DNA from 4 places in the Paenibacillus rhizoryzae genome. Region 2 is predicted to be linked to each of the others. Evidence: riboswitches for the same ligand, from Rfam matches in the RefSeq annotation. Region 2 holds a riboswitch; each other region holds the start of a gene.
What was found. A riboswitch is a leader RNA that binds a small molecule or an ion and turns the genes downstream of it on or off. The one in region 2 is predicted to bind cyclic di-GMP.

Region 1: it holds a riboswitch for cyclic di-GMP, as region 2 does, so the genes downstream of both, AC6ESO_RS13580 (ATP-binding protein) here and AC6ESO_RS14335 (putative bifunctional diguanylate cyclase/phosphodiesterase) in region 2, are expected to answer to the same signal.
Region 3: it holds a riboswitch for cyclic di-GMP, as region 2 does, so the genes downstream of both, AC6ESO_RS16725 (right-handed parallel beta-helix repeat-containing protein) here and AC6ESO_RS14335 (putative bifunctional diguanylate cyclase/phosphodiesterase) in region 2, are expected to answer to the same signal.
Region 4: it holds a riboswitch for cyclic di-GMP, as region 2 does, so the genes downstream of both, AC6ESO_RS14845 (methyl-accepting chemotaxis protein) here and AC6ESO_RS14335 (putative bifunctional diguanylate cyclase/phosphodiesterase) in region 2, are expected to answer to the same signal.

The regions. Positions count from the first base shown of each region.
Region 1 covers NZ_JCAALT010000004.1:215,424-223,670, reverse strand. Annotated here, with positions in the region: gene AC6ESO_RS13600 (response regulator) at 8-727, shown strand; gene AC6ESO_RS13595 (sugar phosphate isomerase/epimerase family protein) at 816-1,589, shown strand; gene AC6ESO_RS13590 (helix-turn-helix domain-containing protein) at 1,612-2,481, opposite strand; gene AC6ESO_RS13585 (Gfo/Idh/MocA family protein) at 2,647-3,726, shown strand; cyclic di-GMP riboswitch class I at 3,919-4,019, shown strand; gene AC6ESO_RS13580 (ATP-binding protein) at 4,106-5,875, shown strand; gene AC6ESO_RS13575 (bifunctional diguanylate cyclase/phosphodiesterase) at 5,865-8,247, shown strand, end outside.
Region 2 covers NZ_JCAALT010000004.1:399,853-408,099, reverse strand. Annotated here, with positions in the region: gene AC6ESO_RS14360 (glycosyltransferase family 2 protein) at 1-948, shown strand, start outside; gene AC6ESO_RS14355 (nucleoside-diphosphate sugar epimerase) at 1,049-1,336, shown strand; gene AC6ESO_RS14350 (alpha-helical endospore appendage domain-containing protein) at 1,362-1,718, shown strand; gene AC6ESO_RS14345 (hypothetical protein) at 1,715-2,035, shown strand; gene AC6ESO_RS14340 (hypothetical protein) at 2,032-2,349, shown strand; gene AC6ESO_RS14335 (putative bifunctional diguanylate cyclase/phosphodiesterase) at 2,408-4,621, opposite strand; cyclic di-GMP riboswitch class I at 4,748-4,848, opposite strand; gene AC6ESO_RS14330 (GntR family transcriptional regulator) at 5,111-6,259, shown strand; gene AC6ESO_RS14325 (helix-turn-helix domain-containing protein) at 6,278-8,247, shown strand, end outside.
Region 3 covers NZ_JCAALT010000005.1:260,699-268,945, forward strand. Annotated here, with positions in the region: gene AC6ESO_RS16720 (NAD-dependent epimerase/dehydratase family protein) at 1-469, opposite strand, end outside; gene AC6ESO_RS16725 (right-handed parallel beta-helix repeat-containing protein) at 711-3,308, opposite strand; cyclic di-GMP riboswitch class I at 3,384-3,476, opposite strand; gene AC6ESO_RS16730 (ABC transporter substrate-binding protein) at 3,686-5,110, opposite strand; gene AC6ESO_RS16735 (efflux RND transporter periplasmic adaptor subunit) at 5,138-6,274, opposite strand; gene AC6ESO_RS16740 (carbohydrate ABC transporter permease) at 6,348-7,241, opposite strand; gene AC6ESO_RS16745 (carbohydrate ABC transporter permease) at 7,238-8,110, opposite strand.
Region 4 covers NZ_JCAALT010000004.1:526,195-534,441, forward strand. Annotated here, with positions in the region: gene AC6ESO_RS14830 (phytanoyl-CoA dioxygenase family protein) at 1-536, opposite strand, end outside; gene AC6ESO_RS14835 (helix-turn-helix domain-containing protein) at 678-1,568, shown strand; gene AC6ESO_RS14840 (aldolase catalytic domain-containing protein) at 1,626-2,591, opposite strand; gene AC6ESO_RS14845 (methyl-accepting chemotaxis protein) at 2,698-4,236, opposite strand; cyclic di-GMP riboswitch class I at 4,309-4,398, opposite strand; gene fumC (class II fumarate hydratase) at 4,507-5,886, opposite strand; gene AC6ESO_RS14855 (acyl-CoA thioesterase) at 6,056-6,445, opposite strand; gene dgoD (galactonate dehydratase) at 7,724-8,247, opposite strand, start outside.

The DNA of each region.
Region 1 (8,247 bases), 180 kb from region 2:
GGTCAACATGTCACAGAAAGTGTTGGTCATTGAGGATGAGCCGACGTTAGCCAGATTACTCTCGTATAACCTGTCGCAAGAGGGTTATGATACGACTGTCATCGATCATGGTGCGGAAGGCTTGCAGGTTGCTTTGCAGCGCGCATTTGATCTTATTATTCTAGATATCATGCTGCCCGGCATGAACGGTTTCGAGATTTTATCTCGCTTGCGGCAGAGCGGCAACCGTACGCCGGTTATCGTCCTGACAGCCCGCAATGCGGAGGAAGAAGTTGTACAAGGTCTTAAGCGCGGCGCCGATGACTATATGACCAAGCCATTTGGCGTGGCTGAGCTTCTTGCACGCGTATCTGCGGTTCTTCGCCGAACCGGTCAAGATGACGGCAAGCTAACGGAGTCTACGGACAAAGTGATTACGGCCGGCGATTTATCGATTTATCCGGAACGGTATGAGGTTGTCCTTAATGGAGAGACCGTACCGCTAAGGCCGAAGGAATTCGAGGTACTGCTCTATCTAGTTCAACGTCCAGGCGTTGTCGTAACCCGCGATGATCTTATGAATGTCGTATGGGGCTTCGATTATTTCGGCGGACAGCGAACGGTAGACGTACATGTCAGCTCCTTGCGCAAGAAATTGGAGCTGGGTCAGCAATCGGTCGAAATTGAATCCATACGCGGCGTTGGCTATAAGCTGGTTATGCCGAAGAAGCTAGGTTCACCTAAATAAGGTGAACTTTTTTTTTGTCCGCTACATCCAATTTCCGAAGCAAATGATGGTAAAATCACTTTAGAAACTAATGGAGGTGTTTGATCGAATGGTTGCTTACGGTTGGTGCAGAGGGATCGAGGACGCAGCGCTTCTTCACAAATACGGGTTTGATTACATCGAGTGTCCTCTGTCCGCCCTGCAGCTGGAGAACGAAGTCTTGCATCAAGAATTGCTGCCTGTTTATAAGGAGAGTCCGCTGCCTGTCTATGCGTTTAACTTGTTTTTCCCCGGTGATATTAAGGTCGTTGGTCCCGATGTAGAACCCGAGCGGATTCGGCGATATCTGTGCCGCGCCGCGAAGGCGATGAATCAAATCGGTTCGAAAATTTCCGTGCTTGGAAGCGGGAGAGCGCGTGACATACCGGATGGATGGGAACGTAATCGGGCGGAGGACCAGCTGCTCACTTTACTTAGCTGGATTTCGGAGGAATTTACGGGCAGCGGCGTAACGCTGGCTATTGAACCGCTGAACAAGAAAGAGACCAATTTGATTGGCTCTGTGGCGGAGGCTGTTCATTTCGCGAAACAAATTAATCATTCTTCCATTCGGGTGCTGGCTGACTTCTACCACATGGATGAGGAAAGCGAAGCGCTGGATACATTGACCGCACATAAGGACTGGCTTGCGCATATCCACATCGCAGATACGGGCAGATTATCACCGGGAACCGGGAAATATCCATATGCGGAATTTGCCGCGCAGCTAACGGCTGCAGGCTACAAAGGCGGGATCTCCGCAGAATGCAGCCTTCAGCGACTAGACGAAGAATTGCCGGCCAGTCTGACCTTCATGAAACAATCCTTCCAGCGGATTGGCTGATGCCCCGCCATTCCACGGAAGATTAGGCGCGGTTCCACTCCAGCATTTTCTTCTGGAATTGTTTTGGCGAGCAATCATTATATTTCTTAAACATTTTATAGAAATGGGCCATATTCGGCATGCCGATCCGATCGCCGACCTCGGACACGCTTAGGTCCTTCGTGAGCAGAATACGCTCGGCCCATTTGATCTTGCGATAGTTCACATACTCCGTGAAGGACATCCCGATCGCCTTCTTAAAAAACTTAACAAAGTAGTAGTAACTCATATTGGCTAGCTTCGATACTTCTTCTACCTGAATGCGGTCGGTTAGATGTTCTTCCACGTAGTCGATGACCCCTCTGAGGCGAGCGCGGTCAAAGTCATCATGATCAGCAAGCACTTTCCTGGAATCGCCCCGAATCAGAAGGAGGAGCAGCTTCTTTATGTACATGCTGACGGCTAGCTCATATCCGCTTTGCTTCGTCGTGACTTCCTGCAGAATGCCGCGGATACATTCCGACGCCTCTGCCCTTGTGGATTCATTCTCTTGAAAAATATAATTCGCCCGGCTGAGCGGATTCTTCGTCTCGGAGAAAAATCGCATATACGGCATCGAGCTTTGATCGATGAATTGCTCCAAATCAAACTGCAAAACGATATAATTCAAGGGGCTGCTTAAGCTGCGATCGCGATGAAGCTGCCTTGCGCCGATCAATGCGATGTCGCCCGTTTGTAGTTTTATGCACTCATCTTCGATATTTACGTCAAGCTCGCCGGTGATGACAAGCAGCAATTCGATTTCGCGATGATAGTGCCAATTGATAAACAGATCGTTATTCCGCAGGGATTGAAACACTTTTATGGAGAGCAGCGGGTTCTCGTAAACGACCTTCTCATTGTAAAATTCCACGGTACCATCCCTTCAATAACAAAATCACATAAAACCATACCTATATAGCGCCTATATTTTAGTGGACAAGTTCGTCTATACTGTAGTCAGTTGTGTCTCTCTATCTAGCTGACACGCATACTACAAATTATATCATTTCGAGGCTCATGGAGGTAGAAATTTAAAATGTCAAAAGTACGTGTAGGCATTATTGGCTGCGGCGGTATCGCCAACGGTAAACATCTCCCAAGTTTGGCCCAAGTCAAAGACGCTGAAATCGTTGCTTTCTGCGATATCATTGTTGAGAAGGCTGAACAAGCAAAAGCGAAATACGGCACTGAAGAGGCAAAAGTATATTCTGACTATAAACTACTGCTTCAAGACGCGTCGATCGACGTGATTCACGTTTGTACGCCTAACGATTCCCATGCGGTCATCTCCATCGACGCATTGGAAGCTGGCAAACACGTGCTTTGCGAGAAGCCAATGGCTAAAACAGCTGCTGACGCTCGCAAAATGCTTGAAGTTGCAAAACGTACCGGCAAAAAACTCAGCATCGGCTACAACAACCGTTACCGTGCAGACAGCCGTTACCTGAAAGAAGCTTGCGATGCAGGCGAGCTTGGCGAAATTTACTTCGCTAAAGCACATGCAATCCGTCGTCGTGCTGTTCCGACATGGGGCGTATTCTTGGATGAAGAGAAACAAGGCGGCGGACCGCTTATCGATATCGGTACTCACGCGCTTGACCTTGTATTGTGGATGATGGACAACTACAAGCCGAAAGTCGTTCTTGGCCGCGCTTACCACAAGCTGTCCCAAAACGAAAACGCTGCGAATGCTTGGGGCCCATGGGATCCAAAACAATTCACAGTTGAAGATTCCGCTTTCGCTATGATCACAATGGAGAACGGTGCAACTGTAATCCTTGAGTCCAGCTGGGCGCTTAACTCGCTTGAAGTCGATGAGGCTAAAGTTTCCCTCAGCGGTACTAAAGCAGGCGCTGACATGAAAGACGGTCTTCGTTTCAATGGCGAGCACAACAGCCGCCTTTATGTAAACAAAGTAGAACTTAACAGCGGCGGCGTTGCTTTCTATGAAGGCGCGAGCGAAACTGCAGAAGTTCTTGAAGCAAGCATGTGGATCGATGCCGTTAAAAACGACAAAGAAACGTTCGTTAAACCAGAGCAAGCGCTTGTGGTTTCCGAAATTCTTGAAGCGATCTACGAGTCTTCCCGTACGGGCAAGGCTGTATACTTCGAGTAGAATTACAAACAAGGGAGCCCGGGGATGGCGTTGTCATCCTCGGCTTTTTTTATTCAATTAATGATGTTACATATATTTTGTCGTTTCGACAAAATCAGCTAAACTTCTACGTATTTCGCTCTGTACAGTTCCGTGAAAAAACTTATAATGAGAATTAAATCCAGCGATTAGAAGAATTTTACAACTAAATACCTAAGTTAAAGGCAAACCATTTGGAAACGATGGGACGCAAAGCCGTGGCCTAAGGGATCACTCATTGTGATTGTGATTCTAAGGTAGACAAGGTTGCCGAGTAGATGTCATCCATCCTATTCGGGTGGTTTTTTTATTGCCAATTTGCATATAGCATGCTAAGTCAATGAACCGGAGGAAGGTTGGCATGGCATCCAGCGCACTCGTCGCCATATCATTTGTACTCGTATTCAGCTCTTCTTTAATCCTCTTTCATCTCTATCGGCGTATACATGCAGCCGGGCACACGACTTTCTTCTGGCTTATGAGTGCCGCCTTTGTATTTGGTATTGGGGTGTGGTCCATGCACTTTGTGGCCCTGCTGGCCTATCCATTCCCGGTTAAAGTGATGTACCATTTCGGTTATGTGTTTCTCTCCATGGGTGTGCTAATCACCTTGTCAGCGCTAGCGCTAATCTTGTTTGAACGTGCTGCGCAGCGACAACGGACGAGCCTGCTCGTTCTAGGCAGTTTGGTTCAGACGGGCGGCATCGTAACGATGCACTATATTGGGATGAAAGCAATCAAAGCCCATGCGACGCTCCACTACGAATCAACTACAGGTTTCCTATCCATCATCGTTCTGGCCGTTGTGCTGGGTTTCGTATTCACAAGTCAGCATCGCTTCCGCAAACTAAGCCGTAAGCGGCAGTTAGTCCACGCTATACTCCTTTCCGCAGCTGTTGAATTTCTTCATTATAGCAATATGCCAATGATGCATGGCACCACTTCACTGCGTGCAGGCGAATCGGTGGCCTTATCCCAAAATCAATTCTTTCTTGCCATTAGCATTAGTTTGATTGTATCCGTAATCTGCATGTATTCGATCGTCATCATGATGATCGACAGCCGCTTGAAGCAGAGCGAAGAACGTCTTAAACGGATGAATGAAGCGTATTCGCACATCTTGGATTCCGTGGCAGAGGGCATTTACCGGGTGGATGAGCGGGGCAAAGTCATCTTTTGGAATCAAGCGGCTGTCCATTTAACCGGGTTCGAGGCTTCTGATGTACTTGGGCGAAAGATTGGACTGCGGGCTTTACAGACGGAGGGCGAGGAATGGGATCCCATCGAGAAGGTTACACGCACGGGCAATCCTGAATATATAGCGGATGATTTGTTCCGTCGCAAGAATGGGTCGACATTTCCGGTGGAATATCATATTACGCCGATGCAGGGTAAAGGCGAGCAAGCCGGTGTCGTCATTAACTTTACCGATCTGACGCAGCGCAAGGCGCAAGAGTCGTTTATCGTGGAATCGGAGAAGCTTTCGATGGCAGGTCAGCTTGCGGCTGGGATTGCACATGAGATTCGAAATCCGCTCACGGCGATTAAAGGATTTATGAAGCTATTTCAAAACGGCATGAACAAAATGGAGTATGTAGCCATTATTAGTTCCGAAGTCGTTCGAATGGAAGGCATCATCAACGAGCTGCTTCTGCTTGCGAAGCCGCAAATCAGCCGGTTTCAAGCCGCCAATCTATGTGAGCTTCTGGCTGGTGTTTATACGCTGCTGGAATCACAGGCCATTCTGAAAGATGTGAACATCGAGCTGCAATTCTCGGAGCAGGAGCTGCTTATCTATTGCGATGAGAGTCAGATCAAACAGGTATTCATCAATCTCATCAAGAATGCGATCGAAGCAACGGAAGGCGGCGATATTCGAATTTCCGTAGCGCAGGTCGGCAACCAGATCATGACCTCGATTGCAGATAACGGCTGTGGGATTCCTCAAGAAATGCTCGATCAGGTAGGCAGACCGTTCTTTACGACCAAGGATCAGGGAACAGGCCTTGGACTTATGATCAGCAACAAAATCATTTCCAGTCATGGCGGAGCAATTTCAATTTCCAGCAAAATGGGAGAGGGCACGACGTTTCAAGTAACACTCCCTGGGGGGTATCGAAATGGTGCATAATCATATCGAAGGAAGCTACAACTGGTTCTTGGTATGTCTGTCGTTTATTATTGCGTTGTTCGCTTCGTATACGGCGTTGAATTTAGCGAGACATGTGCTGTTGTCCGAGGGCTGGAAGAAGAGAGGATGGCTGTTCGGCGGAGCAGTCGTCATGGGGATTGGGATCTGGTCGATGCATTTTATCGCGATGCTCGCTTTTCACCTGCCCACCGGCGTGACCTATGATTTTGTGACGGTTTTAGTATCGATTGGTGTGTCTATCGTCGGCGCATTTGTCGGTTTTGGAATTGCCAGCCATTCGGGCAGCGGAAGGCTAAGGCTGATTGTAGGCGGTACTATTATGGGACTTGCAATCACCGGAATGCATTACATAGGCATGTACGCCTTAGCGGGACTTACGGTTACTTATAATCCGTATCTATTCTCGCTCTCGATCCTTATCGCAGTGATGGCATCCATTGTCGCATTGATTTTCTCCTTCCGCAGAAATAATCACTACTGGCTAAGCGGCTTCATCATGGGCATTGCCGTTACAGGCATGCATTATACAGGTATGACGGCAGCCAAAATGTCGATGCCCGTACATATGCTTAGTCGTATGTCCGATGCGCAGGCGATGGATTTTATCGAAATGGCGATTTATGTAGCATTCGGTACGATCGTGATTATGGCGGTGAGCTTAATCAGTTCGATGAGTGTCGATAAGAAGTTATCGGAGCAAATGTCGCTTAAGGGTTCTATATTAGAGTCGGCTATCGATTGCGTCATTATGTTTGATCATAAAGGAACCATATTTGAATTTAATCCGGCAGCGGAGCACCTCTTCGGCTATCCGCGCAGCGAGGTTATCGGCAGGCTTATCGTTGAACTGCTCATGCCTGAGTTGCCCCGGGATAAGACATCCGTGAACTGGATGCTATGCAGCGGGGATAAGACCGTGCTCGGGACAAGGGTCGAGACGATCCTGTCGCGAGGTAATCAGGCTGCGTTTCCCGTGGAAATTATCGTTACGCGCATTCGGAAAGAGAAGTTCCCGATCTATACAATGTATTTGCGTGATTTATCGGAGCGCCGGCTTGTAGAAGAAGCGCTGCGCGAGAGCGAGGAGCGTTATCGGAAGCTGGTCGATTTCTCTCCGGAGCCGATTCTGGTTCATTATCAAGGTGTTATCTCCTTCGTAAACGAAGCGGCGCTGCGTACGTTCGGTGCCGAGCAGGATGGCTTGATCGGGAGAGGGTTTCTGGAACTCGTTCATCCGGAATGTCTTGCAGCAGCTTCGCAGTGGCTGGAGCACATTCAAGCCGGCTCAGCGAAAGGCGATCCTATTGAGCTGAAGATGCATAAGCTCAATGGCACGATGATCGATATCGAAGCGAAGTCGATTCTGGTTCATTTTGCCGGACAAGCCTTGATTCAAACGATCGCGTGGGATATTACGGATAAGAAACGTTACGAGAACACGATCAGGCAGCTGGCTTATTATGACATGCTGACCGGGCTGCCGAACCGGAATTGGTTCAACCTGTATTATCCCGAATTGCTTCAGGTTGTGAGCGCAAGAGGGCAGCAGGCGGCACTCATGTTTCTCGATTTGGATCGCTTCAAGCTGATTAATGATACGATGGGGCATTTGATGGGAGATCGGCTGCTGCAGCATTTTGCGATGATGCTCAGTGAGTCGATCGGTGACAACCGCATGGTTGCGCGTTTAAGCGGGGACGAGTTTGTGGCGATCATCCAGGACTGCGACCGCGCACAGCTGGAGGTCATGGCGGAAACGCTGATAAGACGAGTGGCTGAGCCGTTTCAAGTGGATAACCAGGAGATTTTCATCACATCGAGTATTGGTATTGCGATATATCCGGAGGATGGCGATACGCTTGAGATGCTGCTTCAGAATGCGGATACGGCGATGTATGCGGCGAAGGAGAAAGGAAAGAATCAGTTCCAATTCTTCGAATGGTCCATGAACCATTGTCAGGCGCGCCGTATGAACATCGAGCAGGCACTGCCCGCTGCGATCGAAGAGCAGGCGTTCCATCTTGTTTATCAACCGATGTTTAATGCGGAGGAAGGGCAGTTGATTGGCGTCGAAACGCTTGCCCGCTGGGAGCATCCGGTGCTGGGACCGGTGTCGCCCTGTGAATTCATCCCGGTGGCTGAGAGCACCGGTCATATTATTGTGCTTGGTGAATGGATTCTGCGCATGGCCTGCAAACAAATGAAAGAATGGCATGATGCCGGACTCCCTAAAATTCCGGTGGCTGTCAATTTCTCCGTCATCCAGTTTAATCAAGATCAAATTGTAGACATGATCGTTCGTGTATTGGGACAAACCGGTTTGGACGCCAAATATTTAGTGGTGGAAATTA
Region 2 (8,247 bases):
CTGAACAACGATACGATCGTGACAGAGCGTTGGCTCGACAATATGATGGCCTGCTTAAACAGTGATCCCACCATCGGCATGGTTGGCCCCGTGACGAACTATATCAGCGGCGATCAGCGCATTGAAGTACCGTACAAGAGCGTGAAGGGCATAGCTCCGTTCGCAAGGCTTTATAATATTTCAAACCCGGCCAAATGGCAGCGAACCGACCGATTAACGGGCTTCTGCCTGCTGTTTCGACGCGAGCTGTGGGATCGAACGGGCTATCTGGACGAAGGCTACCGGATTGGCAATTATGAGGATGACGATTACAATATCCGTGTCCGCTTGCAGGGGTATGGGCTGGCTATCGCGCGCGATTCCTTCATTCATCATTTCGGCAGCGTAAGCATGAAGGCGCTTGGAGAGAAGCTTGTTGAGGTTAACGATCATAATTTGCAGGTGTACGTTGAGAAATGGGGCAACCCCCATGATCTTGTCCGGCAAGTTCTGGCGATGGGGACAGCGGTGGATCGGGTGCAGGGGGAGTCGCTCTTCTTCCCGCAGCATGTCGTCGTCCGCGGCGTATCCGGAGCGCTCTACTGGGTGGAAGGCGGAATGCGGCGCCCGATTGTGGGCCAAGTTGCCCTGCCTATTGTTCGGCTCTCGCAAGTGGATTTGCGCCGCTGGCCGATGGGGGAGAGCATAGCAGCCGAAGCTGTGGAAGCAGGCTGGCAAGGGAGAAGCATCGACGGCTCACTAACGATGCAAGGCGTGACTGCCGCCGGAGCGGATGGCAGCTTCTATGTGATCGAGAACGGCGTTCGGCGCAGAGTGGCCAGCGCGAAAGCAGCAGAGGCATGGTGCCTGCAGTGGAAGCCTGTCGGATTGGTGACGGAGGAGCAGCTCGGCATGCTGCCGGAAGGGCTGCCGATTATCGCTCCGGTCCAGGTTGCCGATCAGTTATAGCTTCTCTGCGGTCTTGGCTGTGCCAAGCGGAGAGGGCGGCGCATATGTTAACAAAGAGACCGATTCCTGATATTGCGATAGGTAAAGGAGGGACTGCGCCTTGCAGCATATCGTAACGGAAATGATTGAGCATATGTCACATTCCCATGAGCAGCTGGCGCGCGTCTTGGAGGCGAAGCGTCATGTCGCTGTCCGGATGGCACAGATTGTGCATGCGTTGCCGGATACGCACCCAAGCTTCGGCGGGGTCGGCGAGCTGATGGATAATTCGCAAGTGATGACGAAGAGTGTAGTCGCTTATTTAAACAGTATTGCAGAGCTGCAGGAGTCGCTTGCCCTAACGATTTCGGTCGTGATGAAAGAGATGGACATCGAGGACGAAGAATAAGCGGAGGAAAGGAAGCGTGCTGGTGATGAGTCGAGAAACCGCATATATCAGAATGCTGGATGCCTCCGCTAAGCTGCAGTGGAATGTGGCAATGATTCTGGAGGCAAAGGCTGTCGAAGCGGAGAAGGTTCGCGCTTGGCTGTGCAATCATATTACACCGGACGCATTTACGGAGCAGCAAGACCAATGGAAGTCCTCGATGATGGTCCACGACCAGCTTGTCGAAGTGATTGACGGACTTGCGAAGCTCAATCATGGGATGACCAACGTGCTGAAGGCAGCACTGCGCCAGGTGGATGATATGGGGATGGGAGCGGGACCGATGAACGGCATGGAAAATATGCTGGGCGGACCGTTCGATATGGGAGATCGGCGGCAATGAGTTGGAGCTTGAAGGAGCGGGAGGTACGAATTGAGCTGCTAGCGTCGCTCTCCCGCAGCCAGCAGGCCGTCGCTCGCATTCTGAACAGCGTCGCAGATGAGGCCGAGCGTGCATCCGGTCTGGCAGAAGCCATACAGCGCAACATGAAGCGCCTCGAGGCGATGCAGCTGACGCTTACGACAATGGTAAGCGCCATGGAGAGCAGTGAAAGCCAAAGACGATGCAGAGACAGCCGCTCTGCCGAACCGTGGCTGAATGCAGTCGTCCAGGTTGGTTCGCGTCCAATACGGGAAGGTAAAGGAGGAACCGGAAAGTGATTGCAGCGGGAATAAGCGGGAAGAAAAGCAGTAGGTTACCACTTTCACCACGAGTCACACCGAACAAGACTTCAAGTAAGCCAGAAGGAGCAGGCAGTCAGAAGAAACAGGCGACCTCTACGACGAAGCGCAGGCGTACGAAATCAGGCACCGGCAAATCTTCCATGCGAAAGCAGAAGCGTGGACGGAAGCGGGGGTTAAACAGTCACAGCTATAACCGGGCTTTCGACAATGCCTATAATCAAGGCTATAATCTCGGCTTTGCCAAAGGCTTCGAGGATGGCCATCAGCTTGCCTATGAGCAGCAGACCTAATGACGATCAAGCAGCTTGGAGGGAGTTCGGGCCATCATAGGAACGGGCTTGTACTCCCCTACGAATTGCTTGGCACAAGGGCCGGAAGCAGCAGCAGCTTCACTTCGTGTGCGGGAATGGGGTAGCCGATCAGATAGCCTTGCGCGCCGTCGCAGCCTTGCTCCTTCAAGAGAGCAAGCTGTGTCTCGTGCTCGACGCCTTCAGCAAGCACCTGAAGCTTAAGGCTGTGAGCCATGCCGATGATCGCAGTGACGATGGCCAAATCATCTCGATTGTGATCAATATTGCGAATAAAGCATTTGTCCATCTTGAGCGTGTCCACCGGAAATAGGCGCAGGTAGCTGAGTGATGAATAGCCGGTTCCAAAGTCATCAATAGAGATATGAACGCCGAGTGCCTTCATTTCGTGCAGTTTGCGAATAAGCGGGGCTTCGAAATTGGAAGAAGCAACGCTTTCTGTAATTTCAAGTTCAATGAGCTGCGGTTCGACCCCCGTGGAGAGCAGGATCGTCTTCAGCATCTCAATGAGGTTGTCCTGCTTGAATTGACGAACCGATAGGTTCACGGACACCGGCAGCGGGGACAAGCCCGTTTTCTTCCAAGCATTGATTTGATCACAGACCTGCCTTATCACCCATTCGCCAATCGGAACAATAAGCCCCGTTTCTTCAGCAAGCGGAATAAATTCAGCCGGCGAAACGATGCCGAACTTCGGATGCGTCCAACGCAGGAGAGCCTCGAAGCCGCTCAGACGGTTGCTCTGCAAATCTTTCTTGCCTTGATAGACCAAATGCAGCTCGTCTTGCTGCAGTGCTTTGCGCAAGTCCTGCTCCAGCATCATTTTCCGCAAATTGACCTCGTTCATCTCATTGCTATAGAAAGCGTAGTTATTTCTCCCCTGCCGCTTAGCCGCATACATAGCCGCATCCGCGTGAATCAGAAGCGTATCGGCATCCTGCCCGTCTTTCGGATACATCGCAATCCCGATACTCGTCGTAACAATAATATCTTGCCCTTTGAGAATAAAAGGTTCGGAGAGCCGCTCCAGCAGTGGCTCAACCAGCGTTCCCACTGCCCCAGCGTCGCTATTCGGCAGCAGGATGACGAACTCGTCGCCGGCCAATCTGGCCGCGAACACGGATTCTTGTAGCGTAGTCCGAAGCCGATTGGCGAAGCTCTTGAGCAGTCGATCTCCCAGGGGATGGCCGAATGTATCGTTAATGGATTTGAACCGGTCCATGTCCAGGAACAAGATCGCGAAGCTGCTTGGCTGGTTAGCGGCATTCCGAAGCTCTGCTTCCATCTTCATAATGAATTGATAGCGATTCGGCAAGTCGGTTAATGGATCGTGGTACGCCATATAGTTAATGGTTTCGCGTGCGATCTTCGTTTCCGATATATTACGGAAGTTCGAGAGGATGGCTGGGCGATTATTGAATAAAGTTGAGATGGAATTTGTTTCCACCTCGATCACGTCACCATTCAGCTTGTAAATACGGAGCTCGGTGTAATCCAAGGTGGTTTTGCCTGCGATGAGGTCAGCCGCTTTCGCGCGGATCAGCTCGTGATACTCCGGCAAAGCAAGGTCAAATACATCAACGCCGATTAATTCATCCAAGTGCTTCGCGCCGAGCATCGTCATTCCCGATCTATTCATATGTACAATCTTATTGTCGATTTGCACGATATTGGCTTCGGGAGACAGCTCGAATATTTGCCGGTACCGGTTCTCGTTATCCAGTGCTTTCTTCTCGCTGCGCTGCGCATTCGAAATGATTTTGCCTCCAATGATACATACGCTGACACAGGTGATACAACACATGGTAAACAACGTGAACTGTACAATTCGGTAGAGCAGATCCGTTTCGAGCAGATAAGGATTGAACAATTGATGGATGATGAGTACAAGGGTGCCGTATCCACTTGCCAGCAGCGTCACGTAGCGGTCCAGATAGATGAGGGAGAGTAGCGCGAAGAGGAAGACTACGTTTCCGGAATTCGGCGTCGGTATAAACCACATGACAATGAAGCAGAGCAGGAAGGAATAGGCTGAAATAATCAATTTCCCTTTAAGCGTTTTATAGGTTTGTCGGTAAACGAAATAGAGCACAAGGCCAAGCGGGATCACGGACGAGACGAATCGAATAAAGACCTGAAAGGTAATCAGCTCAAGCGAGAGAACGGTTACATAAATAGGGAGCGAGGTAAGGATCAGAAACATCAAGGTAAAGGTCAGAAGCTTCGAACTGAACTTCTCGTATGGGGTTGCCAAGCTGATCACATCCTTTCTACGTCGATATGGGTATGCAAAAAAGCCTCAGGCCCTCGGAGTGTAAGATGGCGGCAATAGACCGATACGCATCTTCACGCTTGGAGGAACCAAGGCCAGCAGATTAACTTCGGCAGTCTGGCAGTCGTATCTAATCTCTAATTAGGAGAAAAGACTTAGATCCAATGACTTTGCGTCCCCTGCTTTCGAAGGGTTTGCCTATGAGAATAGATTCAATTTGGCGAAAAATGTAGGAATATAGTTCTATTTCTATTTTCCATAATATCTCAGTGTCGTGAATGGGTCTCTGGAACCTATTTAAAAGGATAGAGTTGGTATTTATAGACGTGAATGACGACTGTCACTGCTAGGAATAAGGACTAAAGATATATATTGATAGGACTATATGCATAGTTCCGATTAAATATACACTCTCGATTGACACAGATGATACACATATCATATAGTCAAGCTAATCTAGTAGAGATGAAGGTGAATAGGCTGTCTACGTACCCGTATCACCGTATTAAGGAAGATATTCGAAAGCGCATACATGTAGGGGAGTGGCAAGGCGCTTCGCGCCTGCCATCGAGCCGCACTTTGGCGGAGTCCTATCAATCCAGCGTAAATACGATAGAAAAGGCTATTAAGGAACTGTGCGGGGAAGGTCTGCTCACGCGGGACAACCGCCGGGGTACTTATCTCGCAGATGGCGGGCTGAGTTCCGTATCCCAGAGGAATAGCCGCGGTGGGAACATAAGCGGAGGCGGGAGCGGACTAATCGCCGCTTCGGTTATCGGCATCGATAATCCGCTCTGGGGAGCCGCCCTGCGTGGGATCGAAGATGTGCTGCAGCCGAAGGGCTTTCAACTGATGAGCAGCAGCGATAACCGAAGCCTCGATAAGCTGGAGGCTTTCGTGACGAGCGCGATTGCAAGACAAGTGGATGGAATCATTCTTAGTCCGATCCACGATGGTCAGGATGGGCCTCGCAGTCGGCAGCTCTATGAGAGGTTGGCAGCAAGCGGCATCCCGGTCTTATTCCTGGATAGGCGCGTTTGGGATATCGATATTCCCTTTGTGACAAGTGACAATGCTTCGGGAGCCTATTCGCTCACGAAATTGCTGCTTGCCAAGGGACATCGGCGGATTGCTTTCGTACGCAATTCGGATCTCAGCACGTTCTATGAACGGCTGCTTGGCATGAGACAAGCCTTTATTGAGGCGGGTATTCCGTTCGGGTCTGACTACGACTTGTGCATCCCGACCCGGTTTGAGAATTTCGAGAGTGAGTTCGAATTCTTTGTTTCTCGGCTTGAGGAAGTGCTGGGTACGATGCGATATACGGCTGTTTTTGCAGCGAATGATCAGATTGCCGAGGCTGTACTTGTCGCACTTAAGCGTCTCAGCAAACGTGTCCCGGAAGACATTTCTCTTGTTTCTTATGATGCGCAAGGGTTGAATGGGAGGCTTCGATTGGATATTACGGGTGCAAACCAGCCTTTCTATGATATGGGACGAAGTGCTGCCCTTCAATTATTGCATGCGTCAGAAGGCAAGCAGCCGATCGCGGTTGCCGGACATATTTGCAAAGCGGACATTCATTACGGCAGCTCGGTTTGGGAAGCAAAGATTGAATAACAAGGGTGGTACTTGCTTATGAGCCTCATTCGTCTGTTTCAAGAGAAGAAATATTTGCTGCGCATATTCTTATGGATTACCAGTATTACTCTGCTAATCGTCGTATCGTTCTCCACGCTTGTTTATGTGAATGTGGAGAAGAAGGTGTTCAAGAGCGAATACGAGAACAGTCAGAAGGTGCTCTCGCAGATGAAATACAATATCGATTATCTCGATACGATGATTCGCAACATCACGCTCTCCACGTATGGCAGCAATGACGTGAAGGCGCTCATGTATTTGAACGATGAGGAAACGTACGAGCATTTGAATGTCATCAATAAACTAAACGCGACGATTGTGGCGAACAATCCGTTTATCCAATCTATCTACATTTATAACAATCATAAGAAATTGTATTACTCGACATACGGCGATTTATATCATAAAGACGCGGAGCTCGATAAGGTGCTGCAAAGCTACACGAGCATTCCGGTCCTTCGCGCAATCGTGCGCCGCAGCGCGGAAGCCGCAGACCAAGGCGCAGGCGGTGCTGCGAATACGGTATTAAGCTATATCATGTATGAGACGACGGATCGGGATAACCGCATGGATGGCGCCATTATTCTTAACATTAAGCTGGACTGGCTTGTCGATAATATTCGTGCGATTAACCGGATTGAAGCAGGTGCGAGAAGTGAGCTCTACATCCTGGACAGCGGCAATGGACTGATTGAGACGGATCCGGCGAATCCGGTACAAACGTCAACATTCGCGAATACGATCAGGCAAGCTTACGTAGACAAGGCGGGCAGCTCGGAAGCACAGTCTGCGCAGCCGTCTGGTTTCTTCAACCAGAGCATCGGCGGCGAGAAATATATCATCTCGTATATCCGGCTCGAGAAGACGGGATGGACACTGCTGGATGCAAAGCCGTACAAAGAGGCATATGCGAACCTGAAGCAGCTGCTGGATACGATTCTGCTCATTACAATGGCGATCTTTGCCGGAGCGCTGCTGTTGACCTTGTCTGTTTCAAGAGGGATCTACAAGCCGGTCAGAAGGCTGATGGAACAGACCTCGCGCGGAGGCTCCGTGACCCCGGGGGCGAAGGATGAATTCTCTTATTTAACCGAGGTGTACCAGAAATCGAGAGAGCAGCTGTATGAGTATCATCTGGAGAAAAACAACAACACCGGCATTATGAAGCTCTATTTTCTCAAGCGATTGCTCGTCGACAGCTTCAGTATGAGCAGTCCGGCTTTCGGTGAGGCGCTCCATTCCCTCCATCCTGCAATGTCGCAGGAGAAGCCGTTTCTCATCTGCGTGCTGCGCATCGACAACTATAAGCTGTTTATGACGAAGAGCTTGGTCGAACGGGAGCTGCTGCGCTTCGCGATTGCCAACATCACGACGGAAGTAATAAGCCGTTCATTCGCGCATCAAACGGTGGACATGAAGGATGATTCGTTCACGATTCTTCTCAATATCGATTCGGCCTCGCAGGCAGACGCGGTTAAGGAGCTGCTCATGGAAGCGCAGCACTACATTAAAGAGCATTACAAAATCTCGTTCTCTGTCGCTATCAGCGAGCCGATCGAGGACTATCAAGCTATCGCGGCGGCATATAGCCACACCTTCACGAACAGCTCTTATCGTTACGTGCGAGGACATATGGCGGTCATTACGCAAGCGGAAATCGATGAGCAGACGGGCAGTATTGATATGGAGCAGGTGATGGAGCTTACGGGCAAGTTCATCGAGGTTGTTAAGAAAGGCGATCCTGTTCGAACGGAAGAGAAGTTCCGCGAGCTGTTCCGGTATATCCGCAAGCTGGAGTACAGCGACATTATGCTCGTCAGCATGCAGGTTGTGCATCATTTGAAGAAGGCTGTATACGAAATGAACCGGACGCTCAAGGAGCCTATTCATATTCATGCGAAGCTGCTGAACAGGGAGTTGTATGAAGAGGAGACGGCGGAGCAGTTCGAGGAACAGCTGCTTGAAGC
Region 3 (8,247 bases), on a different contig from region 2:
GCTGACTCCATTTCAAGCAATATTCTTCACCTACGTGTTTACTGATTCCATAGGGAGAAATCGGATCACATTTGGCGTTTTCCTTTATCGGCAGATCATCATTCATTCCGTACACCGCTGCGGAAGATGCGAATACAAATTTATTCACGTCGTACTTATTTGCCAGAGACAACATATTAACAAGACCCAAAACATTGGACTGAGTATCCAATCTTGGATTGTTAATAGATTCGGTAACGTTAATTTGAGCAGCAAGATGCACGACCGCATCGAATTGGTTCGAACGGAATATTTCTTCGCATTTCTTATCTTCTACCGACAACCGATAGCCCTTATGTTTGAAATTCACATTCTGGACGGTGCCAGTAGTCAGGTTGTCTATGATGTAAACCTCATAGCCTTCCTTATAAAAGCGATCCGCGACATGAGATCCTATGAAACCGTAACCACCAGTTATCAAAACCTTCATATTTACCACCTCATCCAATCCTTAGTCGAATTATATTAAGTTTTGTCAAGTTTCGGTGAACCGATTACTAATATTAGCACACATAGTAAAGATATACTATATTCCCAAACACGAAAACGGGACTATGGAACTATAAATATAAATAAAATCTTCACAAAATAAAAAGATGACATAAACTCCAAGGAATGGAGTTTATGTCATCTTTTGAGTATTTAAATATTCCTGCTTGTTCACCTACAGTTTACAGTAAAGTGTACGTCGGAGCCTTGCCCTCTCTCAAGATCTGATCGGAAGTACTGTCGCTTCTCATAAATACGATACTGATTGTATTTCCCTTAGAAATTCCCAGATCACTTAGTTGAATGCGAGCTTCGATCACGGTTGCCGTGACCACATAGTTCGGCGTTCCTTTATAATCAGTCATCTTCGACCATGCCCAGTCCGTTCCCGAACCGCTGTACCGATACAAAGTTCCATTTTCAATCATGTAATCTGCTCCAACGATACTGTTATTCTTCAATTGATACCCTGTATCGCTGCGAATGTCGCTGTTAATATAGAACTGGCCTTTTGATGTAAGCTGCTCACCTTGTACAAGCAAGTACAAACTCGAATCCTGGTTATACAATTTTAACGATTTGGCCATCAGTGCCCCAGTCCCTGCAATCGCAATCCCATTCCAATCATCGGCCTTCCCATCCATTAAGATATTAACGGCAGGAGCTGGGGTTGGTTCCGGGGTTGGTTCCGGGGTTGGTTCCGGGGTTGGTTCCGGTGTTGGTGTTGGTGTTGGTGTTGATGTTGAATCAAAAGTCAGTGCAGCAGCCTCCAGAAGACTACCTGTAGCCGGTAGTTTGACAGTCTTCGAATCGTTCCATACGTATCCGATTTTGAGTGTCGAATCTTTGGCCACACCCAGATCGGCGAAAGGTATTTCGATCACAAGGAGGTTGCTCGATACAACAAATCGAGGAGTTCCCTTATACTGCTGTACTTTAGTCCAGGACCAATTGGTTCCCGACTTCTCTGCGTAACGATATAACGTACCGTTCTCCAATAAAAATTCCGCTCCGCTGTCCGTCCAATAAGGAGCCGCGAAACCAGTACTCTTGTTACTATCGGTATTAATGAAAATTTGACTTTTGCTATCAAGGCTCGTTCCACTGATCGAAATATTCAATCCTGTTTTTCCTTTAAATGCCTTAAGCTGCTTAGCATTCCCCGTCCCTGCTGCTAGTACGGGAACTTTGTTCCAGTCGATGCTTTCCTCAATTACAGTCGGTTTATCCGGTACGATCGGGACAAATTCTGTCGCCCCAATATCAATAGTTTGTCCTTGAATTCTAGCCATACCATTCCAATCGACAGGGCTGCTAGGCAGGTATTGTTGAGAACCCTTGTCGATCCCCAAGGAACCCGCTGTCAACTTGATATCCAGGTTTGCTTTGTCCATAAATAGAGGATCAGTGAAGGAGGAATCGGTATCGTTACCTGTTGCCGTCTTATAGGTGCTCCAAGAAGTATAAGTGATTCCATCCCATTTCCACTGCGTTGTGGCAGCCCCATTCGGATTATAATACAGGTTGAAATTCACTATATTCCCCGAGCCCGTTTTATTAACTTTATTAATAGATATCTTCTGCGAGTTGTTGTAGATAATATTATTGGCTATGACGTTATTCGTATTATTGCTTTGTAAAGTAATCTCGCCATAACCTTGCTTTAGCGTATCATTCTCAACGAACGTATTGTTGTATATCTTATTTAGAGTTGCTCCGCCATTCGAGGAACTTGCCCCTCCCAACAACAATCCTGCGCCATAATTATGGTGAATGAAGTTATTCTGCACTGTAATATTGGTGGTTGCTTTTCCTAGCTTCTCACTGGCTAATTCAATGCCGAAATCATTGCCGTATATAACATTGCGTTCGATCGTGATGTTCATCGCGCCATCAGCGTATATGCCTCCCGCAGCGTGAACGTTCGAGCCGTAAGCTATGTTAGTGGAAGAATCGATACCGTAAACCGTATTTCCCGCTACCATGCCATTACGCACTTGATCCATGCAGTTTGAACATGCATTATAAAACCCGGCTAATTCAATGCCAATATTGTTATTATTATAAACCTTATTGTTTGTTATCGAGAATCCGTCGATATTGCCGCTTAACGTCAGCGACTCGCTCCAGCCTGTAACGAGATTATGAATCTCATTATTTTGAATGAGGAGACCGGTAAGTGGAGTCGATGTGTTTCCTAATACATGTATGCCATGGGCGTTCCCCGAAGTTGAAGTGTTCTTGATATCATGAACATTATTGTTTAGTAACTGAATGTTGCTTCCGCCATTCTTGATTCGTATTCCAGCAGGGTCTAGTGAATTGGTTGATACGGATAGATTTCGAATTTCAAATCCGTTGATCCTCACATAGTTAGCATTCGACAGCAACCATAGTGCTTGATTTCCTGCGGACGCAATCAAACCCGAACCATCTATGATAGGCGTTTCATTCGTATAATTCTGAAAAGTAACATACCCCGTAGAATTGCCGGACACATTAACAGACACAAACTCGGAATATACGCCCCCTCTAACGAATACCGTATCTCCCGGAAGTACTGAGTTTGCTGCTTTCTGAATCGTCCTCCAAGGCGCGTCTAAAGTACCCGGATTACTGTCGTTCCCTGTCGTAGCCACGTAAAACGTTCGCGCATCGGCATAAACTTTCGTTGCGAATCCAAAATTAAACAACAAGCTAACAATAAGAAGGGTGATCAGACTGTAGAATGGAAGATGATTCACTTTGTGGCCTTGTATTCTTCTTTTGACAGCCATCATTGGACAGTACTCCCTCTCTGACCGAAAAAAAAAGACACCCTAAGTTCGGTATCTGTAAAAGCACGATATCGTAACTTCGGTAACTGGCTGGCTTTTTTGCAGCATGCTGCAAACGAAGCCCCTATAGCTTTGCGTCACTTGGTTTCCCAAGTTATGCCTTTTCGGTTGTATTTTCTTCAATATACGACTAAATCCGACCCTTGTCCATAGACTAAAGAGCAATAAACCTATTGAAATCAAAAAACATGAGTAAATACGACTGAATTCTATCAAATACAGCAAGAAATCTTCGCTAGTACAATAGAAGCCACTTCCATTGTACTAGAGAAGATTTCCTATTTTCTATTCACCAGATCAGTGGAATGCTGTGTTACGTGTTACTCATTCAAATAAATCGTTGCCCGGTTCTGCAGCTGCTTCGCCGCTTCCTCAGCCGACTTGCGGCCCTCGAAAAATGCCGTCGCTTCTTCCTTCACCATAGTCATAACGGCGTTATCTTCGCCGCTGTAACGTTTGATGCGCGGGATCATATCCACGATCTTCTTGATGTCCGCATCCGTCATTGTAGGAGGCGTAACTTCCCCTTCAGGACTGGACATCTTCATGTTGCCGCTCGTCAACATCTTCATCGATTCCTCGACCTGCTTTGCCGTCATATCCTTGCGCACCGAGAAGCCAAACATGCCCGGCGTCCCCTGCATCTCCGCAGAGAGCAAATATTTCATGAATTCCCAAGCTTCCTTCTTCGCGCCGGACTTCGCATTCAGGGCAAGCATAAGATCGCTATCAAACGTCATGCCCTTCGCTTCACCGCCGGATGGGGTTTGGAAAACCTCGCCGCCTCCATCGCCCTGGAACATCATCTGCGGGAGCATCACCAGTTCCATCGGCATCATTAGATTCATATGACCAAACGATTGCTGACCGGGGCCAACCATTTGATCGTTGATCAATCCATCGTCGTACAAGCTCTTCAGGTTCTCCAGCATCGCCGCAAAATCGCCCGAATCAAACGATGCTTTCTTCCCTGCCGTATCCACATAATGCTCATAGCTCGACTCGACCATCAGCTTCAGCAGCTGTTCCTTCGTCATGCCTGTCAAAGCGTAACGATCCGGCTTGCCATCACCGTCCTCGTCCTTCGCGATCTTGTGAGAAATGTCCGTAAAATCCGCCCATGTCCATTTGCTGTCGTCGACTTTAACGCCTGCTTGCGTAAGATCCGCATGACTGCCGAGCATAATATCCAGCGAGAATTTCACCGGCATAGCCGCCTGTTTTCCTTCGCTAGTAGTCACCGCATCCATAATGCCCTCGTAGTAATCCTGAATGTTAAACGTTTTGTCGTCCTTCATCAGCGATCGAAGATCGGTCAGCAGACCTTTCTCCGCGTATTTGTTGAACGGTAAATCCTGCACCGAAATAATGTCGGCGCCTTTGCCTGACATCAGCTCCGTATTGACGGTGCTTACGAATTTCTCTACATCCGCCGGGTTCTCCTCCCCGCCTATTACTTTCGTGACCATTTTACCCATCTCCGGCGTTGCAATGGCAGCATGAATCTGAATATCGATATCCGGATGCGATTTCTCGAACTGCTTCTCCGCCGTTTCCAGAAACCGGTCATTCTTCAGGACGGAGATGGAAACGACCATTTTGCCGTCCTTGGTTTTGACGGCGGGCTGCTCCCCTTCCGCATTTCCGCCATTGCCGCTTGAGCAAGCCGATAGCGCCGTCACCAGCGCCAAGCTGACACAGCCGGTTTTGATTGCTTTCATCTTCTTGGCTGACTTCATCTTCATCGTTAACACTCCTAATGATTAATGGGATTATTTCATTCGGACACGCTGGCCTTCGCTCAGCGGTTCACTCATCTCCTCGATGATCCGCTCATCAGGCATGATGCCGTCCATAATTTCGGTATTCGTTTCATCCGAATCGCCAATCGTGACCGCAGCCTTCTCGGCGGTGAACACGCTCCCGAGCGGCCCCTTCTTCTCCTTGACGGTCCATACGAAATAACCATCGCTGCCTTGATGCACAGTACCGCTCGCCAGGATTATCCCGCCGATTTTCCCGGTCTTTTTCACCGACAGCTTCACTTGATCCCCAAGCATGAGCTCCTGCCCGGTGAGCTTGATTGTCAATTTTTTACGTTCTTCGGTATCGCCGGAGCCGCCCGGTGCACTCCCGCTCTCGGCATCCCCGATGTCTTCGACAGTCCCTTTCACCATCTTCCACCTTTCGCCGCTAACAACGGAAAGTGAAACGGCTTCGCCGACGCGCAGCTTGTCCGCATCTTCGGCATCTTCAGTGAAGCTGAAAACAAGTCCCTTGCTCACATCTGCAAGGACCGCAACAGCCTGCCCCCGCGGCGAAGGCAGTCCTTCTGTCGCCTCGAGCTTGGTGACAATGCCGTTGAACGGTGCCCTGACAGCGCTGGCGTTCCCAATCGAATCGCGCATCGTCTCCAGCTTGCGCCGCTGAATGTCCAGGTCGTATTCCGCAATCTCCAGTTCGCGCTTCAGATCGCGGACCGCGGACTGATTGTCCTGCCGCAGCGCGTCTACAACTTGCTCCCGCTGCTTCTCCATCCGCAACCTCGCCTGCGAATACCGCGTTTCTTCATCCTCCAGATTCCGCTTGGCCTCTGTCGTATCGTAAGAAATCAGCAGCTGCCCCTTCTTCACGGCTTCGCCTTCTTCAACATGAATTTTCGTCACGTCGCCGTCGCCTTCCGCGAACAGTTCCTCCGTTTTCTCCGCTTCCAGCTCGCCTTCACCGGCAATCGTACGCTCCAGCTGGCCGAATTCCGGCTCCGTCACCGTCACTTTGGGCAAAGCAAGACCGGCGATCGTATTCGAGAAGAACGTGAGCACAGCCAGCCCTCCAAAGAAGAGAAGCAGTACGATACCCATCAGGCGTTTACGCCGCTTTAAGCGGTTATCGTCCAGCATCGTGGACATTCTCTTCAACTCCTACACATTTGGTTTGATCCAGCTTGAACCTGCAGCCTCCCGAGCATTTTATGCGATCCTGCTAGCCCTTCAGTCCGGAGAGCTGAATACCGGCAATCAGGTCATTTTCGCCATAGAGAAAAATAAACAGCATAGGCGCCATATAGAGCGCGGAAGCGGCAAACGCAATGCCCTGCTCCCCCTCCCGAACCCGGGACAAATACACCGAAAGCGGCTGTTTGACCGCGTCCGTCAGCATAATGAGCGGCTGCTCGACCATGTTCCAATTGTCGATGAAGAGCAGAATAACCAGCGCCGCAAGCCCGGGTCTGCACATGGGCAGCACGATGCGGAAGAACAGCTGCGCATGACCCGCACCGTCCATTTTGCCTGCTTCCACATAAGCGGTCGGAATTTGCAGCATAAACTGCCTGAGCAGAAATACGCCAAACGCCGAGAAGATGCCCGGCCAAATAATTGCGCCGAAGCTGTTCAACATACCCAGCCGGTCTGCGACGATATAGTTAGGCACCAGCGTTACTTGGAACGGCATCAGCATCGTAATGAGATAAAGGAAGAACAGCTTGTCACGACCGGCAAATTGCAGCTTGCCCAGGGCGTATGCCGCCAGTGCGGCGACAAGCGTTTGCCCCGCGATAATCGGCACCGTCATCACGACCGCATTCCAGAACATAAACAGAAACTGCGGCTTTCGGAATAGCGCTTCCTTGTACTGCTCCATCGTCACCCGATCCGGAATCAGCTTGAGCACGGCGAACTGATCCGCCTTCGAACCGGACGAGCCTGATTCGCTGTCCGTGCTTGGCAGCAGAATGCCGTAAGCGCCGGTAATTTCATCCTCCGACATGAAGGAGTTGCTAATCGTAAACACAAGCGGGAACAGCATGCCCGCAGCGATTAAGCAGAGCATGAGGGTGAGGATGATTTTGGCCATAACGCGCGGCTTCTCCTTCATTCCATCCGCCTCCTCAGCGCCCGCTCCAGCCGGAATACAACCGCCACAAAGACCGTGATCGCAAGCGCCATCAGGTAAGCGGCCGAAGTCAGCTTCTGGTAATCCAGCGATAAGAACATGTTGTTCATGTAATGCTGCAGCATGTAGATGCTGTCATTGGGATATTCTCCTGCGATCAAGTACGTCTCGCGGAACACTTTGAACGAGCCGATGACCGACATGATGAAGACGAAGAATGCCGTCGGCGTTAAGTACACAAGCGTAATATTGCGCAGCTTCCACCACCGTCCCGCGCCTTCCACCGATGCGGCTTCGTAGTAATCCTCGGGAATATTTTGCAAACCAGCTAGGTAAAGTACCATGTTGTACCCCGTGTTCTTCCACAGATAAACCAGCAATACAACGGCTCTCGCAGTTCCCGAACCCATCCAGTCCTTCGTGGCCAGCCCATGATCGTGCAAATATGCATTCAGGAAACCGTTGCTGTCGAACAGAATCTGCCAAAGCATGACGATGGACGCGACCGGAACGACAAGCGGCATCACATAGAACGTCCGCAGCCAGTTTCGGGCATACACGTCTCGCATGAGCAGCAGCGCCAGTAGAAGCGACAATACCATCAGCAGCGGAACGCTCACGGCCGTGAATAACGCGGTATTGGACGCCGCCTTGCGAAATGAGCTGCTCTCCAGCAGCTCCGCATAATTGGAGAGGCCGACGAAGCTGCCGTTTACCGGACTGTCTACCAGCGAATAGTAGCATCCTGCCGCGAACGGAATCAGGAAGAATAGCCCGAAGCCGATCAGACTCGGCGCGAGGAAGACGACCGCCGCACTGCTGTCTCGCTGCAGCAAGCGATTGAATTTCATAACAACCTCCTATACGATAGTGGGAGCGAATGCAATTGTTTCAGGCGGGCAGAAAATCGATTTCGGGATCCTTTTCTGCTCGTTTTAAGATAAAGAACGGCGGGAACCGTTTCTTCTCACTTGTAACTGTAAAAGCG
Region 4 (8,247 bases), 130 kb from region 2:
TGACCGTTATAGATTGGCGTTTCTTTCGGTGAGGCAGGATGCCTGCCGCTCCGGTGACTCCCCGGGACAAGCTGCGTCGGCCCCATGTCTTCTGTCACATCGGTTAGATAGTACATCGCAGTAAACATAAAGCATGGCATCTGAATGCGCCGGTCCAGCTGGGCCTCCTCCGGAATAGGGAAGAATAGATCCTCGTCCACATGCCAGAAATCTATGCCGGTACCGGGTGTCGTGTATAGTCCGTTGTTGGAGAACATATGACAGTTTTTGCCGAGCACCGCTTCAGCAAATGCCACTGTCCGCTCCTCATCGATCAGCTGCAGAAACAGATTATTTCGCTCAAACATTTTCGTGCGCAAGTTGGCGCCGTAGCCGTCAGGCTCCGTCGTCTTAAATTCATGCTCGAACGCTTCCCGATACGTATCCACTCGCTCCTCGTCCAGCATATTTCTTATTACAGTGAACCCATTACGATAAAACTCCTCCAAATGAACTTGCAAATCAAATGCCACTTGCTTGTGTGAAGCCGTATCCATACCTTTCCCTCCCCAGGTTCTTGTTCCTCATTCTCCAATTAAGACGGTTCTGCTATAGTAAACTTATTACACGATCGACTCTGCTCGATTGGGTAATTTAACGAGAAGGTTGGACTTTCTGACCACTTGGAGGGGCAGCGTATGGATCATTATGTGAACCAGCAGTTTATGGATAACCCTTCATTTCCGTTTCGGGCATTTCGCGCACCGGTCACCGTGGATTACGAGCTGCATACCCATGATTTTGTCGAAATTATCTATGTGACGGAAGGCCAGGGCATTCATTTATTTCAAGATCAGCAGTTTCTCATTCGCGAAGGAGATATCTTCATCATCCATCGCCATGTCCCTCATGGCTACAAACGGTTGCCGGGCACGCCCCTTACCGTAAACAATATTATTTTCGACCCTTATTATTTCGAGCAAGAGCTCTCGCATATGGCCGGCGTCACGGCATTTATCGATTTCTTCTACGTCGAGCCCTTTCTTAGGGAGAAAACACGCGATCAATCCGTGATGAATATCGGCAGGCTGGACCGAATGGAGGCGCTCGCCATCCTCGATCGGCTTGTTTATGAAGATACGCATCGTGAAGCCAACTATGAGCTAATGGTAAGAGCGCATATTATGCAGCTGTTTATCTATTTAAGCCGCTGCTATGAGCGCTCGCTGAAGAAACCGATGACTGCGGCAAATGATGAAGGCGCGCTCATCCGGAATGTTTGCGATTTTACGAGGCGGCATTATGCGCAGCCGCTAAGTTTGCAGCAGCTCAGCTCCCTCTGCAACCTCAGCCAAACGACGTTCACCACCAAATTCAAGCAGCATATCGGCATGACCTTTATTGAGTTCCGCAACCATATTCGCCTGCAAGAAGCGAAGAAGCTGCTCGAGACGACTTCAGGCAAAGTCATGTCCATTGCCCTTGAAGTAGGCTTCGAGGATTTAAGCTTCTTCAATCGGATGTTCAAACGGCAATTCGGCGTGACACCGAGCGAATACCGGACCGAGCATTGGCGGCAATCCTCGTAAAAACAAACAAGCTCCCGAGCCTCTAAAGGCCCGGGAGCTTGTCTATTCTTGTAGAACTTATTTGCTGTGCAGTACTTCAGGCGTAGTCAATTTATCGTAGAAATCAACCGACTTGTCCTTGTCATCGGAATTGCGAAGTGCCATTGCGGAACGAGGGTGCTCGTCCAACATACCTGTAATCATATAAGGAATAATATAGCCCCACTCTTCTTTTTCACGCAGCGTAATCATGTGCTTCTCGATCATATCCAGCACCGGACGCACATTGTACTTCGTGTTCTTCAGATGTGCGACAAGCAGTTCCGTTGGGCAGTTGCCTGCGGCGCGGCCCATTCCGTATACGGAAGCATCCAGGAACTCGACGCCTTTCTCAACGGAAACCAGCGTATTGGCGAAAGCAAGCTGCATATTGTTGTGCGTGTGTACGCCCAAACGTTTACTTGGCAGGTACTTCTGGAACTTGCTGACCAAGTAGTTGAAATCATTCGGATCCAAGCTGCCGTAAGAGTCAACCACGTATACGACGTCTACTACGCTAGCTTCGATCAATTCAAAAGCTTCAAGCAGTTGGTTCTCCATAACATTGGAGAGTGCCATAATGTTCAGTGTTGTTTCGTAGCCGCGGGAGTTGAATACGTTAACCAGCTCCAGCGCCTTCGGTACGTCCTGAATGTAGCAGGCTACGCGGATCAAATCGAGCATGCTCTCTTCGCGTGGAAGAATATCGTTCTCATCTACCCGTCCGATATCGACAAGTGCAGAGAGCTTCGTATTCAGCTTCTGCGGGATGACTTTACGAAGGAAGTCGTCGTCCAGGAAGCGCCATGGACCAGCATCTTCAGCGCCTTTCAGCAGCTTTGGCGAGTTTTTGTACCCGATTTCCATATACTCGACGCCAGCTTCATTCAGCGAGTTGTACAGATGCTGAACGAACTCAACGCTGAAATCCCAGTTATTGACGAGTCCGCCGTCGCGGATCGTGCAGTCGACGATTTTACAATGACTTTTTTTCGAAGCATTCATAGCATTGTGTCTCCTTTTTAGCCAGATCTTGTCTTTTCTACTCATAATACTTGATATTGGCTATGAACGCAAAGTCATTTTTGTCAGAATTGCACTACTCTTCGGATTATATGGCGCGGAAAGATTTCCTCGTGCTGACCATGATTTGATCCAGTTTATCGCTTAATTTCTCCAGCATTGCCGCAAGCTCCGACGATCTGGAAATAAGCTGATGCTGCTCATTGGAGCTGCCTGTGACCGTCTTCACACTGCCCGTTAATTCGGCGGACATGCGGGAGATTTCCTCGATATTGATGTTAAATTGCTGCGTGCTTGCCGACATCTGCTGGGAGGCCCCGGAAATATAATGAATTTGCTCTGCGACCGTTTTAATCGATCGCATAATGCGTTCGAAGGCAGCTCCCGCATCACATACCGCCTGATTGCTTGACGAAACCTCCGTAATCACTTGATCCATGGATAGAATCGACGCGCGGTTATTGGCTTGAATATCTTGGACGAGTTCCGCAATCCGCATGGCCGATGCCGTCGTTTGCTCAGACAGCTTGCGTACCTCATTCGATACGACAGTAAACCCGCGGCCATGCTCGCCCGCCCGCGCCGCTTCGATTGCCGCATTCAGCGCCAGCAGGCTGGTTTGGGAAGCGATGTCTGTAATCAAGCTTGTAATATCATCTATTTCTTGCGAACGCTGACCGAGCAGCTTTACTTTGGTTGCGGACTCTTGAACGGTATTGCTCATCGCTGTCATCTGCCTGACGGCCTTCTGAATGGCTTCATTCCCATTATCAGCCTCTGTCGCCACCTCATTCGAGAAATTAGAAACCGTAGCCGACGTTTCGGCAATGGTATGAATGTCGCGGAGCATCTCTCCGATCACCTTCTTGCCTGTTCGCGCGCCATTCTCCTGCAAATTCGCCGTAGCATCCACCAGCTGCATCGTTTGCACGATATCGCCTGCCAATAGATTGAGCGTGGCCGCGTTGCAGCTAAGCTCCTTAGAGTTCATGAGTACCTGGTCCGAGGTTTCTGTTACGTTCTCGATAATTTGTTTGACGGCTGCTTGAATTTTCTGTTGTTGAGCCGATTCCAGTGCGTGGATGAACGCTCTGCGAGTCACGATTTGATAGGTAACAGCGCCGATAAACAAGATAACAAACACGATGTGAATGGAGACCATTGCCAGCGAGTAATCACTGGTTCCGTAGACGAGTTCAGAGAAAAGCAGGAAGCCGAGTACGTGCTGAAGTGCGAAGATGACGGTGCTAACGAGAAGCATTGCGATGAGGTCGTAGTACAAAATAATGGCGAGTACCATAAAGATGGAGAAGTGGTATTCCACCATGCCGTTTCCGCCTGCGATGATGGAAATGCTGCTGAAAGTGAGCGACAGCGTCATGAGAAGCGGTACGGTCTGCTGCTCCTTTTGTAAACGCATGCATAATCCGGCAAGCAGTAAGCAAATAATCGGTAAAGCGAAGAAGGTTTGATTAAGGAAGGAATGAAGCATAGAGCCGTTCATATCCGGGTGGTGATGATCATGCTGCATGGCCAAACCGAGCCAATCGAATGCGTGTACTAGAAACGATAAAAGCACAATAATTGTAGAAATGAAAAGCATGACACGGTTTTTCTCCCTAAGCATACAAAGAGCCTACCTCCCAATATTTTATACATATAAAAAGAGTCCACCCGTGTAAGGATGGACTCCTTTTCACTCGGTAACCTGTCCACCATGGCATCTGTATCGATACTTTAGGCCTAGGCTTTGCGTCCCAACATTTCCATTGGTTTGCCTTTGTCATATGAATAAGTAGTTGGATCTTTATAGTGATTATTAGGTTAACATGGTTAATTATAGGAGAGAAAATCCCTATTTGTACATAGCGTAATTTGTAAAGTTTTGTCGAATTTGTCAGATCATCTCTTCTGCTCTCACTACTTCGTCGAACTTGGCAGCTGTAATTAGCCCGCTTCGGATCGCAGCCTCGCGCAGCGTCAGGCCTTCCTTATGAGCAGCCTTCGCAATGGCCGCCGCATTCTCATAACCGATATGAGGATTAAGCGCCGTAACGAGCATCAGCGACTCGTTGAGATGCCGGGCAATGGCTTCCCGATTCGGCTCAATGCCAACCGCGCAATGCTCATCGAAGGAGCGGATCGCATCGCTGAGAATTCGGGTCGACTGCAGGAAGTTGTGAATGATGACAGGCTTGAACACATTCAGCTCGAAGTTTCCTTGGCTGGCCGCGAAGCCGATCGCCGCGTCATTGCCCATGATCTGACAGACGACCATGGTCAGCGCTTCACATTGCGTCGGATTGACCTTCCCCGGCATGATGGAGCTGCCCGGCTCATTCTCCGGGATCCGAATCTCGCCAATTCCGCAGCGCGGGCCGCTCGCGAGCCAGCGAACGTCGTTGGCGATCTTCATTAAATCCGCGGCGAGCGCTTTAATTGCGCCATGCACGAAGACGATCTCGTCATGGCTCGTCAGTGCGTGAAATTTGTTCGGCGCACTTATGAAGTGCTTGTCTGTGAGTCGGCTGATCTCCGCCGATACCTTCTCGCTAAAGCCCGGCGGGGCGTTCAGTCCCGTACCCACGGCTGTACCGCCGATCGCAAGCTCACGCAGTTCTTCGCGGCTTGCTCTAATGTTCCGTTCCCCTTTCTCCAGCATCCGGACCCAGCCGCTGATCTCCTGGCCAAGCGTGAGCGGTGTGGCATCCTGCAGATGGGTACGACCGATTTTGATCACATCCATGAAGCTTGCGCTCTTCTGTTCTAGGGTGGATTTGAGCTGCGCGATGGCCGGCAAGAGAAGGTCCTCTACGGCAATTAGCGCGGCGATATGCATTGCGGTGGGAAAAGTGTCGTTAGAGCTCTGCGAGCGGTTGACGTCGTCGTTGGGATGAACAGCCGCCGCATGACCTTTCTCCTCCAGCAGCTGCGCCGAGCGCCTTGCGATCACTTCATTGACGTTCATATTGGACTGCGTGCCGCTCCCCGTCTGCCATACGGCAAGCGGAAACTCCTCCTGCCACATGCCTTCAATAACCTCATCCGCTGCAACCGCGATAGCTTCCGCTTTAAGCACATCCATCTTCCCCATGCTTCCATTCACCGTTGCTGCTGCTTTCTTCAGATAAGCAAATGCGGTAATTAACTCGCGCGGCATCTTCTCCGTACCGATTCTGAAATTATGCAGACTTCGCTCCGTTTGCGCTCCCCACAGCCGGTGCGCCTCCACCTGTATCTCCCCCATGGAATCCTTCTCAATGCGAAAATCGCTCATCGCGACTACCTCCTTATACGAATGGTTTCATTGTATTGGCTTACTTTCTATATACCCAAAGTGAAATGGTGTTTCTTCTATTTCTATGAAAGAAGCGATGCATCTACGAGCATGCATCGCTTCTTTCCCATGATTTCCTATTTGCCATCCTGTAATACAGCATCTCCGGCTAAAACTGACTCCGCAGCTCCGGCGGCAGCTCCCGGCTCTTGCGCGTGTTCGAATCCATCGTCACACAAGTCACGACCGCGTCCCCGCACAGCTCGCCCTTCACGTTTACGATCTCTTGTTTGAGTACATAGCTGCTTCGCCCAGCCCGCTCCGGCATTGTCGTAACGGTCAGCCGATCCCCTTGCCTGCACTCCTTTCGGTAGTTGATATTGATGTTGACCGTAACGGTTTGAACGCCCATAGCGAGTAACACATCATAGTGCAAGCCTGCCTGCTCATACCATGCTTCACGCCCCCATTCGAGGTATTCCAAGTACTTGGCATTGTTCACATGCCCGTTCACATCGATTTCCGTTGAACGGACGATAAGCTCCAGCTTCGCTTGCATCGATCCTCACACTCCACCTTTATCGCGGCCGGCTTTTTACAGTATCAGCCCTAGTTGCCTTCATGTTAGCTGTCGATTGTATGTATGTCAAAGTATTAGAGCTTGGCGTTCCGACGTAACTAACAACTTAATGGCAACCTTCTATGCCGATCCCCCGCCGAACCGCTCCACAAAAATGAGTGCCCTCGTGTGATGAATGCTGAGAGTTCGAAAATCAATCTCTCAGCTCCGAAAACACGCCGATTTGCTGCTGAAAGTTCAAAAATCGAGGCTCTCGGCTCTCAAACCAACTAGAATCCCCACGCGATAGGTGCTGAGAGTACGAAAAACGAACTCTCAGCTCCGAAAACTCGCCGATATGCTGCTGAAAGTTCAAAAATCGAGCTCTCAGCTCTCTAACTAACTAGAATCTCCACGCGATAAATGCTGAGAGTACGAAAAACGAACTCTCAGTGCTGAAAACTCGCCGATCTACAGCTGAAAGTCGAGAAATCGAACTCTCAGCTTTCTTACAACTTTACTGCTTTACTGCCAGACGTGTGAGAGCAGCACAGTGTACATATGAGACTCCGAAAACTCTGAGCCGGGTTTCTAACGAATCCTGGAAGCCTTATTTGAGCAAAATGACTGGGTTTGAAGATCTAACGAATCCTGTGGGCCTTATTTCGGTTAGAAATGCACTATTTGGCTATATTCCCCCTCAAATAAGACCTTCACGATTCGTTAGAATTAAATAGTGGCGATTCTCGAGCAAATAAGGCTCTCACGATTCGTTAGCCGTATCACCAACAACAATCAGTATAATTGGTGTCGGTGTCGGTGTCGGTGTCGGTGTCGGTGTCGGTGTCGGTGTTGGTGTCGGTGTCGGTGTCGGTGTCGGTGTTGGTGTTGGTGCTCGTGCTCGTGCTGGTGCTCGCGTTGGTCTTGGTGCTAATATCGGTGTTGGTGCTAGTGTTGGTGTTGGTGTTGGTGTCGGTGTCGGTGTCGGTGTTGGTGTCGGTGTCGGTGTCGGTGTGGTGTCGGTGTTCTTGTTGGTGTTGGTGTTGGTGCTCGTGCTCGTGCTGGTGCTCGCGTTGGTATTGGTGTTGGTCTTGGTCTTGGTGCTAATATCGGTGTTGGTGCTGCTGCTACTGTTACCGCTGTTGGTGTTCGTGCTGCTACTGTTGCCGCTGCCGTTGCCACTTCCTTTACCGCTACTGCTACCGCTTCAGCATTATCCACTCCAAGCAGCAAAAAGACCGCCCTCTCCGTACTTGCCAGAGAGAGCGGCCTATCATTCTACCACTCTGCGAACGAGCCGTCGTCGTACGCAAGGCGAGGTGTATCCCAGTCGCCTGCGTAGCCGCGTTCAATGAGCGCTTCTTCATTAATTTCGATCCCAAGGCCAGGCCCTTGCGGGATCGCGACATGGCCGTCGATGACTTCAAACGGCTTCTTCAAGTAGCCTTCACCGAGGTCCCACTTCTCCGCCATCGACGGATGCTCTTGGATCAAGAAGTTCGGCGTGCAAGCGTCGAGCTGCAAGCAGGCTGCAAGCGAGATCGGTCCAAGCGGATTATGCGGCGCGATGGAAGCGTAGTAAGTCTCCGCCATAGCGGCGATTTTACGTCCTTCGAAGATCCCTCCGGCATGGCACAGATCCGGCTGCACGATGGCAATCGCGCCTTTCTCCAGCGCTTCACGGAAACCCCAGCGTGTGAACAATCGCTCACCTGTTGCGATCGGAATGCTTGTCGATTGGGCAACGCGCAGGAGCGAGTCCACATTCTCAGGCAAGCAAGGCTCTTCGATAAACATCGGAT